Regions from separate parts of the Kribbella sp. NBC_00889 genome, predicted to be linked through region 4. Evidence: riboswitches for the same ligand, from Rfam matches in the RefSeq annotation. Region 4 holds a riboswitch; each other region holds the start of a gene.

Region 1 (3,815 bases), 2.3 Mb from region 4:
CCGCCGAACGAATCCGGGCACTGTTCCTCCGTCGGGTGCGGTCAAGAGTGACCGTGCGCGTGGACATTACTCCGCTTGGCGCCCCGACTGCACAGCACCGACGGGAGCGTCGCGATGATCACGAGACCATTTTTATTCGAATGTCTTCTTTTCTTAACCTGGAGTACTCGGTAGGGTGCGGACAGTTCCCTCACCGCCCCCTGAGGAGGTAACGACATGCGAATCCGATTGCTGGTCGCCACCGCGCGCCGCTCACGTCGTACTCCGGGATTCCGCCCCCCGGCTTCTACAGCGACGCGGCGATCCAGAAGCTGAAGGCGAAGGGCATCCCTGCGTCGAAGCTGCTGCTCGGCGTCGGGTTCTACGGCCGCGGATGGACCGGCGTCACGCAGGCTGCTCCGGGTGGCGCCGCTACCGGTGCGGCGCCGGGCAAGTACGAGGCCGGGATCGAGGACTACAAGCTGATCTCGACCCGGTGCCCGTCGACCGGGACCGTCGGCGGAACGGCGTACGCGTTCTGCAACGGGCAGTGGTGGGGGTACGACACCCCCGACACGATCCGCGGCAAGATGTCGTACGCGAACACCCAGGGACTGGGCGGTGCCTTCTTCTGGGAGCTGTCCGGTGACACCTCCGACGGGACGCTGATCACCGCGGTGAAGTCGATCGGCTGACACCACCTGAACCGCCGACCCGACCGCCGGCCGCGCCCACCGTCCTGGGCCGGCCGGCGGTTCTTCGGTTCAGTGGTCCTGTCCTGTCTTGGACAGTTCGCATTTGTGCCAGGCCCCCGCGCAGGGAATCCCTTGACTTACTTCCCGCCGTAAACCGTACTTAGTGCGGGTCGGGGTCGACAGGGGAGGGGCGCGCATGGAGAGGCCGTCGGATTCGTCGTTGATCATCGGTGTGGCCACGTCCACGGCCGAGCGGGTGCAGCTCGCACGGTTGCTGGGTGGGGCGGACGCGTTGTTGCTGGTATCGAGTGCCGAGCAGGCTCGTACGTTCCTCGCGCTGACCGGGGTGACGTCGTCGGCCGGACCGGTCGTGCTGACCCCGACCGTGCTGCCCATCGCCGAGCAGCATGCCCAGATCATGGCAGTGCCCACCCCTGAACCCGAGCCGGTGCTGGAGGAGGAGCTGTACCTGGACGTCGATCGCCGGGTGGTGCGGTGGAAGGACCGCGAGGTCCCCCTGACCCGGCTCGAGCACGACTTCCTGCACTGCCTGGTGGAGGAGCCCGGCCGGGTCTGGACGTACCAGCACCTGCACCACGCCGTCTGGGGCAACGAGCACCTCGGCCACGGGTCGCACATCCACTCCGTGGTGAAGCGGCTCCGCCAGAAGCTCGCCAACCTCGGCGCCACCGTCACCATCCACGCGGTCCGCGGCGTCGGCTTCCACCTGCTCCCGACGGCGTAACTGAGGTAGCGTTTGCGCCGGGTCGTGACTGGCGCATGAGGTGGGCGAACCACCGGGGAGCGATCTCGTCTGGATGACGAACGCCGAGCGCCTGGGCTTCTGGATCGACCGGGAGGCCATGTCATGAATCGGGTCATGAATCGGGTCATGGATCGACCGTTGCTGGTCGGCATCGTCAACATCACCGAGGACTCGTTCTCCGACGGCGGTCGCTACCTTGCGGCGGACAACGCGATCGCCCATGCGCGCCGGTTGCACGCCGGCGGCGCCGACATCATCGAACTCGGCCCGGCGTCCAGCCACCCGGATGCCGCCAAGGTGACGCCCGAGCAGGAGATCGCCCGGCTGGCTCCAGTGCTGGATGCTCTGGGCGATCTACCGCTGGCCGTCGACTCCTACCATCCGGCGACGCAGCGGTACGCCGCCGAGCACGGAGCGACGTACCTGAACGACATCCAAGGCTTCCCGGACCCACGTCGGTACGACGAACTGGCCGCCCTGACCTGCCGGCTGGTGGTGATGCACTCGGTCCAGCACCTCGGTCCGGCCACCAGGGTTCGTACCGAGCCACAGACGATCTGGCCGGCCATCGAGCGATTCTTCGACGCCCGCGTCACCGCCCTCGAGTCGGCCGGCATCACCCGCGACCGCCTGATCCTGGACCCCGGCCTCGGCTACTTCCTGGGCAGTACTCCGGAACCGTCGCTCACCGTCCTGGCCAACCTCAGCCGCCTCAAGAGCCGCTACAACCTCCCCGTCCTCGTCTCCCCGTCCCGCAAGTCCTTCCTGCGCACGCTCACGAACACGGCCCTGTCCGACGTCGGCCCCGCCACCCTCGCCGCCGAGCTCCACGCCACCACCCAGGGCGCGGACTACATCCGCACCCACGACCCGGCCGCCCTCTCCACCGCACTCATCGTCCACACCACTCTGACGAATGGCGCCGAATGCCTCAGCACGAAGCGATAGTCGCCGTACTGCGACAAGCCGACCGAGTACTCGTCATCCGCCGGGGCCCGGAGGCGCGCATGCCCGGATACTGGGCGCCTCTCAGCGGGACCCTCGAACCCGGCGAGAGCCAGCAGCAAGCCCTCGTCCGCGAGGTCCGGGAGGAGGTCGGCCTGGCGGTCACCCCACTCGCCAAGGTCTGGGAGTCGACCACCGCCGGAGGCGACTACCTGCTCCACTGGTGGACCGCGGCGGCATCACCCGGCGAGGTGACGGCGGATCCGCGAGAGGTGGGCGAGACCCGCTGGGTCACTCCCGCACAGTTCCTCGCGTTGCAGCCGATCTTCGCGGGCGACCGGGAGTTCTTCGGGGAGGTCTTCTCGCGGTTGTGAAAAGGGACCGGCCCCACCCGGAAGATCCGAGTGGGGCCGGCTCCGACTACGTCACTGCTACTTGATGGACTTCAGGGCGAAGTCCTCGGTGATCGGTTCACCGGCGAGGAGCCGGGCGGTTCGGGTCTGGGGCTTGTAGCCGTCCTTCGCGGCGATCAGCGTGAGCGGGTTGTTGCGACGGTCCAGCCAGTAGGCGTAGTTGCCGTCCTTGTCGGTGATGAAGGTGTAGGACTGCGCCCACGAGTCCACCTCCACGATCGCCCCCGGGAGCGGCGCGCTGGCCCCGGACGAGCTGACGCCCGTGACGGTGCCCTGCAGCTTGCTCCAGGTCGTCGGCGGGGTGACGTTCATCGTCACGTCCACCGCGGGAACGGAGTAGGGGGTGTTCTCGCCGATCGTGACCTGCCCGCTGTACGTGCCGGGCTGGTCGACGTTCGCGTCGAGCGTGACCTTGACGGTGGTCGACTGGCCGGGAGCCAGCGTCGCCTCGGTCTTGTCGATGGACATCCAGCTCACGTCCGCCGACGACTCCGAGCAGCCCTCGAGACCCGGCAGGGCCTCGCTGTCCACCGTGGCGGTGAAGCCACCGGACGAGCCACCGATCTTGTAGAAGCCGCAAGCCGCGCCACCGCGGTACCGCGGCAGGTTGGAGTTCGGCAGGGCGGACCAGCTGTCGGCCGCCGGGTCATAGGCGAACCCGGCGTTGGTGACGGCACCGGCCTGGACACCGCCGACGACCAGCAGCTTTCCGCTGGCGACGGCGTACGACGCCGCCCAGTGGTCGGCCGGAGCGTCCGCGATCGCGGTCCACGAGTTCGCACCCGGGTCGTAGACGTAGGCCGACTTCAGCGAGTTCACGCCGTCGTTACCGCCGGCGCAGTACAGCATGCCGTCGATGGCGCCACAGGATGCGAACGCGACCGACTTCGGGTAGTTCGCCAGCGTCTCCCAGCTGTTGGCGGCCGCGTCGTAGCGGACCACCGTGTTGCTCATCGGGAGACAGGCCGAGGTCGTGCAGCCGCCAACGGCGTACAGCTTGCCGTCGAGGACCGCCTG
Region 2 (3,815 bases), 580 kb from region 4:
AACCAGCGCGGACCGTACGTTGCCCCGGGCGCATAGTCCGCGACCTGGACCACGGAGTTCACGCTGATCACCGGTGGTCGCGATGTCACGAACAGATAGTAGAGCGCGCGCCGGCGACATTGGCCGTCCGGTCGTGCTCTGAGATTGTGAAGCCGGTCATCGCCAACCCCAGGCCGGATGGAGCGCCCCAATGCAGCCTGTCACCGCCGTACGCAGGTTCACCGAGGTCACCGACGAGTTGATCGAGTCGTTCCGGCGCGACGGCTTCGTGGTCCTCGATCAGGCCCTTCCACCCGACCAGGTCGCCGCGCTCCACACAGCGGCCGAGCACCTGTGCCGCGGCGACCTCGGAGCCGTCGAAGGCAGCCCGAGCACGGAGCCGGGCGAGGACGTCGTGCGCAAGTACCTGTGCATTCACCAGCCCCACAAGGTGTCCGAGGTGGCGCTGACCGCGTTGCGCGCACCGCGCGTGGTGACCGCACTGACCGCGCTGATCGGGCCGAACGTGAAGGCGATGCAGTCGATGCTGTTCATCAAGTCCGAGGGCAAGCCGGGCCAGGCCTGGCACCAGGACGAGTTCTTCATCCCGACCAGGGACCGCTCGCTGACCGCGGTGTGGATCGCGCTCGACGACGCCACCGTGGAGAACGGCTGCCTCTGGGTGCTTCCGGGCTCGCACCGGCGCGGTGTCATCTATCCCGATCGGGAGCAGGACGATCTCCGCTTCGACTGCACGGTGGAGTTGTTCGACTTCCCCTACACCGACGACGACGCAGTACCGGTCGAGGTGCCGGCGGGTTCGGCGGTGATCTTCAACGGCTACCTGCTGCACCGATCACTGCCGAACACCACGCGGCGCGGACTCCGCCGGGCCCTCGCCAACCACTACATGAGCGCGGAGTCGCTGCTGCCGTGGCAGACGGTGCCGGCCGGCGTCCATGTCGGCAAGCACGACTACCGCGACATCGTGATGGTGGCCGGAACCGACCCGTACGCCTACAAGGGCATCGACGACATCGCCCGCCCGCATTCCCGCGCCGACAAGGACGGCGGCTGCGACCGCTAGGGCACGTCTCTAGAGCCGTGCCCTAGCGGGTCTGTGCCTCGGCGGCGTCGACGGCCTGCTCCAGGAGCAGGGCGATCGTCATCGGGCCGACCCCGCCGGGGACCGGTGTGATCAGGCTCGCGACCTCGGCCGCGGCGGCGAAGTCGACGTCCCCGACGTTGCCCTCGTTGTAGCCGGCGTCGACGACGACGGCGCCGGGCTTGAGCCAGTCGCCCTGGACGAAGTTCGGCCGGCCGACCGCGGCCACCACGATGTCCGCGGTCCGGACGATCGCGGGCAGGTCGGTGGTTCGGGAGTGCGTGTAGGTGACGGTCGCGTTCGATGCCAGCAGCAACATCCCGGCCGGCTTGCCGAGAATCGGGCTGCGGCCGATCACGACCGCGTGCGCCCCGGCGATCGGTACGTCGTACGCCTCGAGCAGGCGCATGATCCCGCCGGGCGTCGCGGACCGGAAGCCGGGTTCACCGAACGCCATCGCACCGAACGACCGCGTGGTCACACCGTCGACGTCCTTGGCAGGGTCGATCGCCTCGAACGCGGCCCGCTCATCGATCTGCGCAGGCACCGGGTGCTGCAGCAGGATCCCGTGCACCGCCGCGTCCTGGGACAGCTTGGTCAGCTCAGCGACCAGCTCCTCGGTCGTTGTCTCCGCGGGCAATACCACGCTGAGCGACCCGATGCCCGCCTTCTTCGACCGGTTCTGCTTCATCCGCACGTACGTCGCCGACGCGGGGTCGTCACCGACCAGCACGGTGGCCAGGCACGCCTGGACCCCGGTCCGCTCCTGCAGTGCACGGGCCCGGTCGGCCGTCTTCGCCACGATCTCGGCGGCAACGTCGGTACCGGTCATCAAAGTGGCAGTCATAGCGCGCGCTCCTTGGGCGTCGACAACAGGTCAAGTGCCCAGGCGCGCGGCTCGGCCGGATCCTCCGGCGGACCGTTCCCCGGTGGTCGTCCACCTCAGCGCCAGTCGCGGTCCACCGCTCAGGATACCCGGCCGCCCTCCGTCGCCTCGGTCAGGAAGGTCTCGATGACAGGGTCACCGAGTTGGGGATGAGTCTTGGAGTGTGGCAGCCGGGTGTCGCGGATCGTCTTGGCCTGGGTGACCAGGTGGTCGATCTGGTCCCGGGTCGTGGCGGCGTCCGAGCTGTTGCCTTCGGCCACTGCTTCGAGGTGCCGGAGGGACTCGCGGAGTGCTTGCGCCCAGAGGAAGGTCGCATCGAGCCAGGCTCCGGCCTCGTCGGCGAACGACGGGTCGGACACCCCGGCGCGGATCCGGGCCGGAGCGTTCTCGATCGCCTCGAGGTACGGCTCGAGCTGCGCGATGGCCCCGGCCAGGTCGCCCGTCTTCCAGGTCTTCCAGAACGCGGCGGTCTGCGCGGCCAGGACCGGCGCGTTCACCAGGTGCAGCCGGCCGTCATAGGTGGTGAGGTCGGCGAAGACCTCCAGCGCCGCGATCGTCTCGGCGTCTCCCCCGGCCCGCTCGGCGAGCGCGCGGTGCCACGAGGCCTGCTCGTCGTACGTCGCCGGGTTCCAGCCGAACTCGGCGAACGAGTAGAGCGCGATCTTGCTGGCCCCGGCCTGGTTCATCGGGTTCGAGATCACGCCGACGACCAGGTCGGCCAGGCCAGGCTCGCGACCGCTGTAGGCCGCGAGCAGGATCCGGGCGGCCGCGTAGTCGTTGACCGGGTAGTTGTCCCAGATCAGGATGTCGTGCCCGAACACGGCCTTCGCCTCGGCCGCTTGTGCGCCCGTGATCGTCTCCGGTACGACGCCGATACCGGTCCAGTGCACGACCACCGCGCTGTCCAGCTGTTCCCGTAGCGCCTGCTTGTACGGCGTCTCGTCGACGTTGTAGTACTCGGTCGGGACCATCTGCAGCGGGGCGAGGTCCGGCTTGGTCGCGACCCACTCGCGCTGGATCCGGTTCAGCAACTCGCTCTGCGCGCGCCCGGCTCCGCCACCGCCGGCGCCGTACTTCTCCTCGTCCTCGGCGCCGTGCCACTTCTCGTACTCGATGTCGTCCAGGGCGACGTTGAACGCGCGCGCACCCAGCGCGTACAGGGCCTCGAACTTGGCGATCAGTGCCTGGAAGTCGCTGTCGTCGGTGTAGCGGATCGACAGGCCGGGTGACAGCGCGAAGGTGAAGTCGACCTTGTTCCGCACCGCGCGCTCGACCAGCTCGCCGAGCTCGGCCAGCTTGTCGGCCGGGTACGGGTCGCGCCACTGCTCGCGGTGGTACGGGTCGTCCTTCGGCGCGTACTCGTAGGTGTTCATCCGGTGCGTGCCGAGGTAGTCCAGATGGTCGAGCCGGTCGGCGTGCGACCACGGCGTACCGTAGAAGCCTTCGATCGAGCCGCGGTACCGCATCGTCGGCCAGTCGCGGATCTCGACGCCCTCCACATGGTTGCCCTGGACAAGCTGTGCGAAGGTCTGCGCGGCGTAGAAGGTGCCGCGCTGATCGACACCGTCCAGGACGACCTGGTCGTCGCCGACGGCAACGACGTACCCCTCGGGCGGCAACCCGCCGGCCGCCGCGTTCGTGCCTCCGAGTCGCACAGTGACAGCAGATTCGCCGTCGGTGATCGTCTGTACGCCGGCCCGTGCCAGCGTCTCGCGAACGACGCGCTCGGCGTCCGCATCGGTCGTCGGGCCGTGCACCAGCCCGACGGTGTCGCCGAGGTCGAAGCCATCGTCGCGGTGGGTGGTCTGCTGAGGCTCAGGCGTCATTGCCCTACTACAGCAGTCC
Region 3 (3,815 bases), 2.2 Mb from region 4:
GGGACGCAAGGTCAGCGACCGGCCGTGGCCGTACGGCATCGTCGCCACGCTGGTGCTACTCGTCCTGGCGATCCCGCTGCTGTCGATGAACCTCGGCCAGCTCGACGCCGGCACGGATCCGGCGCAGGACTCGAGCCGGAAGGCGTACGACCTGGTGGCCCAAGGCTTCGGCCCGGGTGCCAACGGTCCGCTGACGGTCGTCGTACAGCTCCCGTCCGAGAGCTCCACCGACAAGCAGACCTTGCTGAACGGTCTCGCGTCGACGCTGCAGAAGACGTCCGGCGTGGCCGCCGTACAGCCGCCGAGCCTGAACAGCTCCGGTACGACGGCGATCATCAACGTCATCCCGACCACGTCGCCGTCCGCGGCGGAGACCGAGGACCTGGTCAACCGGATCCGGGACGACGTACTCGCCGGGCAGAAAGAGCCCACCTTCGTCGTCGGCACCACTGCCGGGTACGTTGACTTCACCGAGAAGGTGTCCGGGCGGATGCTGTGGCTGATCGGGGCTGTGGTGCTGCTGGCGTTCCTGCTGCTCACAGTCGCGTTCCGATCGCTCCTGATCGGGATCAAGGCCGCGATCCTCAACCTGCTGTCGGTCGGAGCCGCGTACGGCGTGATCGTCGCGGTGTTCCAATGGGGCTGGGGATCCTCGTTGGTCGGGATCGACGAGAAGGTGCCGATCCCGTCGTTCGTACCGATGTTGATGTTCGCGATCGTGTTCGGGTTGTCGATGGACTACGAAGTCTTCCTGCTGTCCCGGGTGCACGAGGCGTGGATCGCGACCAAGGACAGCCACCGTGCCGTGGCGATCGGGATCGGCGCGACGGCCCGGGTCATCACCACGGCGGCCGCGATCATGATCGTGGTCTTCCTCAGCTTCGTCCTCGACGACGACCCGACGGTCAAGATGCTCGCGGTCGGCATGGCAGTCGCCGTACTGATCGACGCCAGCATCGTCCGGATGGTCTTGGTCCCGTCCGTCATGACACTCCTCGGCGACCGCGCCTGGTGGCTACCCCGATGGCTCGACCGCATCGTCCCCGACATCCAACTGGAAGGCGGCCCGCCCGCCCCACCCCCACCAACCCCCCAAGAAACCCCCAAGGTCGAACCCGTCTCCTGACCTGCTCAGTGGCGGAAGAGGCGTACGCCGGTTCGTGACAGGGTGATTCCGCGGGCAGCGCACGCCTCGGCGACCTCGTCGGAGCGGATCGAGCCGCCGGGTTCGGCGATGTGGGCTACGCCGTGGCGGTGGGCTTCGTCGATGTTGTCGACGAAGGGGATGGCGCCGTCGGAGACCATCGCGACGCCGGTCGGCGGCTCGGACGAGCGGCGGGACCACCACTCGTCTGCCTTCTCGCCGGCCAGTCGGACGCAGTCGACTCGTGACTGCTGGCCGGCGCCGATGCCGATCGTCGTACCGTCCTTCACCATCGCGACCGTGTTCGACTGCGTGTTCCGCGCCACGATCATCCCGAGCAACAAGTCTCGGGCTGCTGCATCCGGCACGCCCGGATCCAGCAGCTCACGAGTCAACGGCAGGTCGTCCCGCTGCTGCGTCAGCCGTAGCCCGTACACCTCGCGCACCTCGTGCTCCGGAGGCTCGAAGGACGCATCGGCTTCGAGGACGAGAAAGGTCCCACGCTTCTTCCCGGCCAACACTCCGAGGACGCCCTCGTCGTACCCGGGCGCAATGATCCCGTCGCTCACGACCCGCTTGAGCACGCGCGCAAGCTCGGCATCAATCGGATGCGACACCGCAACGAAATCGCCGTACGACGACTTCGGATCGGCATCACGGGCGCGCACATATGCGGCACTCACCGAGTCCGCCAGCGCGGCACCGGCAGGGGAGACGTGCTTGTACGACGCCGCCGCGACCACCCCGAACGCCCCAGCTGCCTCCCGCACGAGCTGCCAACCGGTGAGCGCATCCAAGACATTGATGTACGACGGACTCCCGCTGACGACTGTGAACGGCGCCCGACCGGACACCGGGGTCATCGTGGCGGACTGGTGTGGGTTCATTCCATAACGCATCCAGCGACCTCCGAGATCGAAACACATCGGAGGCGCCCAGGCGGACGACGCCTTGCTTACCGGCCGACCGCTCCCCGGTGGTACTCCACCCTCGCCAGTCGCGATCGTTCGGCAGTCTATTCGAGCAACCCGCACACGTACGATCCGAGCATGGGGATCTTCTCTCGCAAGGCCGTGGATGTCTCCAGGCTTCGGCTTGATCAGGCGTGGGCCGATCCCGAGCTCGATCGGGCGTACGCCGCTGTGCGTGCGGGGGATCTGTCGACGGGGATGGCGTTGCTGAAGGCGACGCCGGTGAATACCGGGCTGCGGTCGGTGCGGGTGGTGGGGCTGGGGCAGGCAGCGGTCGGGCACAGTGAGCAGTTGGAGTTGCGGCTGGAGGCATTGCCCGGGGATGCGGATCTGCTGCTGTGGCTTGGGCAGACGTTGGTGTTCGAGGCCTGGGAAGTGCGGAGCGGGAGTCTCGCGAAGTACGTCTCCGAGCAGCAGTTCGCGTCCTTCCACGACGTCCTCGGGACCGCGGGCGCAGTACTGAATCATGCAATCGATGCAGCGCCCGACGATGCGGCCCCGTGGGAGGTGCTGCAGTGGGTGACGGTTGGACCGCAGTCGTCGATGGAGGTGAAGGACAAGGTCTTTCGGTCCGCGGTGGACCGGCATCCCGACAGCTACGCCGCGCACAGCGGACGGGTGCAGGTGCTGGCCCCGAAGTGGTCGGGCCTGGAGCTGGCCGAGCTCGTGCACTTCGGTCATCAGGTGGTGGCGAACGCACAGCCGGGTAGCGCCCTGTGTGCCGTCGCCGCACAGGTAATCAACGAGGTGTGGGTCGACGTACTCGGCGACAGCGAGCTCTCCCGGCTGCAGCGCGGCGCCCGCCTGACGCACGAGGTCTCGAACCGGCGGGAGGAACTGCTGGCCGCCCGGGACAAATGGTGGACCCCCGGACGCGAGCAACAGCCGGAGGACATCTCCGCCCACGGGGCGATGGCGTTCGCGTTGAAGGCGGTCGGCGCGAAGGCAGCGGCAATGGAGCACGCCGCCCTGACCACAGGCCGGATCGAGAGCCTGCCCTGGGGCTACACCAACGCCCCCGACCCCCTCACCGCCTTCGCCACCGCGGTGGCACACCAGATGTCCTGAGACCCGGCGCGGCCGGACGAGGGCAGCGTTGTTGATTTACGAGGAATAGAGTGACCGGCATGGTCGATGTGAAGCCACGGAGCCGGACGGTGACCGACGGGCTGGAGGCGACCGCATCGCGCGGGATGCTTCGCGCGGTCGGGATGGGTGACGACGACTGGGCCAAGCCACAGGTCGGAGTCGCGTCGAGCTGGAACGAGATCACCCCGTGCAACCTGTCCCTGGACCGGCTCGCGAAGGCGGTCAAGGAAGGCGTGCACGCGGCCGGCGGTTATCCGCTGGAGTTCGGCACGATCAGCGTGTCCGACGGCATCTCGATGGGCCACGTCGGCATGCACTACTCGCTCGTCAGCCGCGAGATCATCGCCGACTCGGTCGAGACCGTGATGGAGGCCGAGCGGCTGGACGGCTCGGTCCTGCTGGCCGGCTGCGACAAGTCGCTGCCCGGCATGCTGATGGCCGCGGCCCGGCTCGACCTGGCCTCGGTCTTCCTGTACGCCGGTTCGATCATGCCCGGCAGGCTCGGCGACAAGGACGTCACGATCATCGACGCGTTCGAGGCGGTCGGTGCCTGCCTGCGTGGCCTGATCACGCAGGACGAGGTGGACGCGGTCGAGCGCGCTATCTGCCCG
Region 4 (3,815 bases):
GGTGGTGATGGCCGGGTTCCTGGTGATGGCCGCCGGGTTCCTGCTCGGAGCCTTCACCGATCTCGGCACCGGCTACGGCTACACCGCGGTCTGGTTCGTGGTGGTCGGGTTCGGCCTCGGCTGCTCGATGCCGCAGGCAATGAACGCGGCGCTGGGCGTGCTCGACCCGGAGCGGGCCGGCACCGGATCCGCTCTACTGCAGGCGTTCCGGCAGGTTGGCGGCACCGTCGGCGTCGCAGTCCTCGGCACGGTACTGAACTCCGTCTACCGGCACAACGTGGACACGGCCGGCCTGCCGGCACAGGCGGCTGACGCGGTCGAGAAAGGGCTGGGTGGCGGGCTCGCAGTCGCGACCAAGGTCGGGTCGGCGGACCTACTCGGCGACGTACGCGACGCGTTCATGACCAGCCTCAACACGACCATGTGGGTCTCGGCCGGCATCGCGGTCGTGGGCGCCGTACTGGCCGCCGTACTGATGCCGAAGCAGGCCACCAAGGCCTCGCAGGAGGCGCTGATGGGCATCAAGCAGGACGCCTGACAGAGCAGCGCGGCGCCTGCTCCCGAGGGGAGAGCAGGCGCCGCGCGATGACGTCAGTTGAGCTCGAGGCCCGGGTACAGCGGGTGCTTGTCGAGCATCTCGGCCGAGGCGGCCTTGACCTTGTCGGCGACGCCGTCGGCCAGCACGTACTTCGCCTTGGACGGTGCACCGGCGGCCGTTGTCGTCGGCGTCGTCGAAGACAGTACGTCGACCATCAACTCGGCGACCCGGTCGAACTCGTCGGCCCCGAAGCCGCGCGTAGTCAGTGCCGGCGTACCGATCCGGACGCCTGAGGTGTACCAGGCGCCGTTCGGGTCGCGCGGTACGGCGTTCCGGTTGGTCACGATGCCCGCGTCGAGCAGTGCCGACTCGGCCTGCCGCCCGGTGATCCCGTACGACGAGACGTCGAGCAGAGCCAGGTGGTTCTCGGTGCCATCGGTGACGAGCTTGACGCCACGCTTCATCAGGCCCTCCGCGAGCACGACCGCGTTGTCGGCGACGGCCTGCGCGTACTCCTGGAACGACGGCTGCCGGGCCTCGGCCAGCGCGACCGCCTTGGCCGCCATCGTCTGGCCGAGCGGGCCACCCAGAACCATCGGGCAGCCGCGGTCGACGGCGTCGGCGTACTCCGGCTGGCACAGCACCATGCCGCCGCGCGGGCCGCGCAGCGACTTGTGCGTGGTCGTCGTGGTGACGTGCGCGTGCGGGATCGGGTCGAAGTCGTCGGTGAAGACCTTGCCCGCGACCAGGCCGGCGAAGTGCGCCATGTCGACCATCAGCGTCGCGCCGACCTCGTCGGCGATCTCGCGCATCTTCGCGAAGTTCACCTTCCGCGGGTACGCCGAGTAGCCGGCGATCAGGATCAGCGGCTTGAACTCCCGCGCCTTGCGGGCGACCTCGTCGTAGTCGAGCAGCCCGGTCTCCGGATCGGTGCCGTAAGAGCTCTGGTGGAACATCTTGCCGGAGATGTTCGGCCGGAAGCCGTGGGTCAGGTGGCCGCCCGCGTCCAGCGACATACCGAGCATCTTCTGGTCACCGAACGCCCGGCGGAGCTTGGACCAGTCCTCCTCGGACAGGTCGTTGACGTGCTTCGCGCCCGCCTCGGCCAGCGCCGGGGACTCGATCCGCTGGGCCAGGATCGCCCAGAAGGCGACCAGGTTCGCGTCGATGCCAGAGTGCGGCTGGACGTAGGCATGCGGGGCGTTGAACAGCGCCGTGGCGTGGTCGGCCGCGGCCTGCTCGACGGTGTCGATGTTCTGGCAGCCCGCGTAGAAACGGTGCCCGATGGTGCCCTCGGCGTACTTGTCCGAGAGCCAGTTGCCCATCGTCAGCAAGGTGGCGGGGGAGGCGTAGTTCTCGCTCGCGATCAGCTTCAGCGAGGAACGCTGGTCGGCCAGTTCGGCCTTGATCGCGCCGGCGATGGTGGGTTCCACCGCGGCGATCACCTGGAGCGCGTTGTTGTACGCGGCCGACGCGGCGGCGGCGTCGAAGGGTTGAGTCATCGTTGTCTCTCCTGCGGTTGCAGTGGGTCGTGGGCACCCAGGCGCACGGTGCCGACAGTCTTCGCTCCCCGGTGGTTCTCCACCTCAGCGCGCCAGTCGCGACGCGGCCACCCTATCGTGCTGCCGCGGCTCAGAGTCAGAGGCTGCGGTCGGTGATCAGGCCGAACGGCGTGGTCCGCGGGAGGGTGCCGAAGACTCCACCCCAGTCGTTCGCCAGCCGGGACGCGACGAAGGCGTCCGCGACCGCGGGTGTGGAGTGCCGGACGACCAGGGACGCCTGCAGGCAGAGCGCCATCCTCGCCGCCAACCGGCGGGCGCCCGCCTCCGCGCCCTCGACGTCAGCAAGCGCTTGCAGTACGTCGTTGACCGCCGTGTCCAGGCGCTCGTCCGCACCCCGCGCTGCGCCGACCTCCAGCAACCACGCCTCGAGCGACTCGGGCCTTCTGAGGGCTCGCAGTACGTCGAGTGCGTTCACGTTCCCCGACCCTTCCCAGATCGAGTTCAGCGGGGACTCCCGGAACAACAGAGGCATCCCGGACTCCTCGACGAACCCGTTCCCGCCGAGACACTCCAGGGCCTCGGCGGCCATGAACGGCGTCCGCTTACTCACCCAGAACTTCGCCAGCGGCAGCCCGATCCGCCGGAACGCGGCCTCCTGCTCGTTGCCGTCGGTCGACGCGTCGACCGCCGCCGCAAGCCGCATCGCGAGCGCTGTCGCAGCCTCACTCTCCAGCGCCAGGTCGGCCAGCACGTTCTGCATCGCGGGCTTGTCGGCGAGCAGATCACCGAACGCCGAACGATGGCGGGTGTGCCAGAGCGCCTCCACCAGCGCGCGCCGTTGGAGAGCGGCCGAGCCGAGGACGCAGTCCAGCCGGGTCGCGGCCACCATCTCGATGATCGTGCGGACCCCGGCGCCCTCATCGCCGAGGCGGTAGCCGACCGTGCCGTGGAACTCGACCTCGCTGGACGCGTTCGACCGGTTCCCGAGCTTGTCCTTCAGCCGCTGCAGGGCAAACGCGTTCCGGTTGCCGTCGGCAAGCACGCGCGGGACGACGAAGCAGCTCAGTCCGTCCGGCGCCTGCGCCAGTACCAGGAAGACGTCGACCTGTGGCGCCGAGCAGAACCACTTGTGCCCGTTCAGCTGATATTCACCGTCGCCACCGGCCGGCGTCGCGGTGGTCAGGTTCGCCCGGACGTCCGAGCCGCCCTGCTTCTCGGTCATCCCCATCCCCGCGAGGACGCCGCTCTTGGTGGCCGCAGGCAACCGGCGTACGTCGTACTGGCGCGAAGCCAGCTGTGGGACCCACTCCTTGGCGAGCCGTTCGTCCGCCCTGAGGGCGGGGACGGCGGCGTACGTCATCGAGATCGGGCAGCCGTGGCCGGGCTCGACCTGGGACCAGACGTAGAAGCCGGCCGCGCGGGTCAGGTGCGGGGAGGGCCGGTCGCTCGTCCACGGCGCGGCCTGCAGCCCGAAGCCGACGGCGCGCTCCATCAGCCAGTGCCAGGACGGGTGGAACTCGACCTCGTCGATGCGGTTCCCGTACCGGTCGTGCGTGCGCAGGACCGGTGGGTTCTGGTTCGCCGGGAGTGCCTGAGCGAGGGCCTCTTCGGAGCCCGCGAGCTCGCCGATCCGGGTCAGCCCGGGATCGTCCGCGAGGTCGGCGTACGGACGCAGAGCGTCACCGAGGGCTGTGTCCCGGGTGAAGAAGTTCACCCCCTGGAGTGGGGGAGCCTGATTCGTTACCGCGAATGGGTCCGCCATGTCAGTACGGTAA

Evidence for each region. A riboswitch is a leader RNA that binds a small molecule or an ion and turns the genes downstream of it on or off. The one in region 4 is predicted to bind ZMP and ZTP.
Region 1: another riboswitch for ZMP and ZTP. It lies ahead of folP (dihydropteroate synthase); the one in region 4 lies ahead of OG817_RS17020 (glycine hydroxymethyltransferase).
Region 2: another riboswitch for ZMP and ZTP. It lies ahead of OG817_RS14130 (bifunctional 5,10-methylenetetrahydrofolate dehydrogenase/5,10-methenyltetrahydrofolate cyclohydrolase); the one in region 4 lies ahead of OG817_RS17020 (glycine hydroxymethyltransferase).
Region 3: another riboswitch for ZMP and ZTP. It lies ahead of OG817_RS06125 (5-aminoimidazole-4-carboxamide ribonucleotide transformylase); the one in region 4 lies ahead of OG817_RS17020 (glycine hydroxymethyltransferase).

What each region holds. Positions count from the first base shown of each region.
Region 1 covers NZ_CP108783.1:1,184,586-1,188,400, forward strand. The annotation lists gene OG817_RS05830 (OmpA family protein) at 1-21, opposite strand, end outside; partial or broken gene OG817_RS05835 (glycosyl hydrolase family 18 protein) at 270-569, shown strand; gene OG817_RS05840 (winged helix-turn-helix domain-containing protein) at 871-1,419, shown strand; ZMP/ZTP riboswitch at 1,434-1,523, shown strand; gene folP (dihydropteroate synthase) at 1,567-2,388, shown strand; gene OG817_RS05850 (NUDIX hydrolase) at 2,367-2,759, shown strand; gene OG817_RS05855 (S8 family serine peptidase) at 2,817-3,815, opposite strand, start outside.
Region 2 covers NZ_CP108783.1:2,913,203-2,917,017, reverse strand. The annotation lists gene OG817_RS14140 (helix-turn-helix domain-containing protein) at 1-89, opposite strand, end outside; gene OG817_RS14135 (phytanoyl-CoA dioxygenase family protein) at 191-1,066, shown strand; gene OG817_RS14130 (bifunctional 5,10-methylenetetrahydrofolate dehydrogenase/5,10-methenyltetrahydrofolate cyclohydrolase) at 1,089-1,931, opposite strand; ZMP/ZTP riboswitch at 1,961-2,050, opposite strand; gene OG817_RS14125 (beta-N-acetylglucosaminidase domain-containing protein) at 2,051-3,796, opposite strand; gene OG817_RS14120 (NUDIX hydrolase) at 3,804-3,815, opposite strand, start outside.
Region 3 covers NZ_CP108783.1:1,258,670-1,262,484, forward strand. The annotation lists gene OG817_RS06120 (MMPL family transporter) at 1-1,126, shown strand, start outside; gene OG817_RS06125 (5-aminoimidazole-4-carboxamide ribonucleotide transformylase) at 1,132-2,043, opposite strand; ZMP/ZTP riboswitch at 2,071-2,155, opposite strand; gene OG817_RS06130 (hypothetical protein) at 2,194-3,183, shown strand; gene ilvD (dihydroxy-acid dehydratase) at 3,243-3,815, shown strand, end outside.
Region 4 covers NZ_CP108783.1:3,491,047-3,494,861, reverse strand. The annotation lists gene OG817_RS17025 (MFS transporter) at 1-538, shown strand, start outside; gene OG817_RS17020 (glycine hydroxymethyltransferase) at 592-2,040, opposite strand; ZMP/ZTP riboswitch at 2,069-2,150, opposite strand; gene OG817_RS17015 (acyl-CoA dehydrogenase family protein) at 2,177-3,802, opposite strand.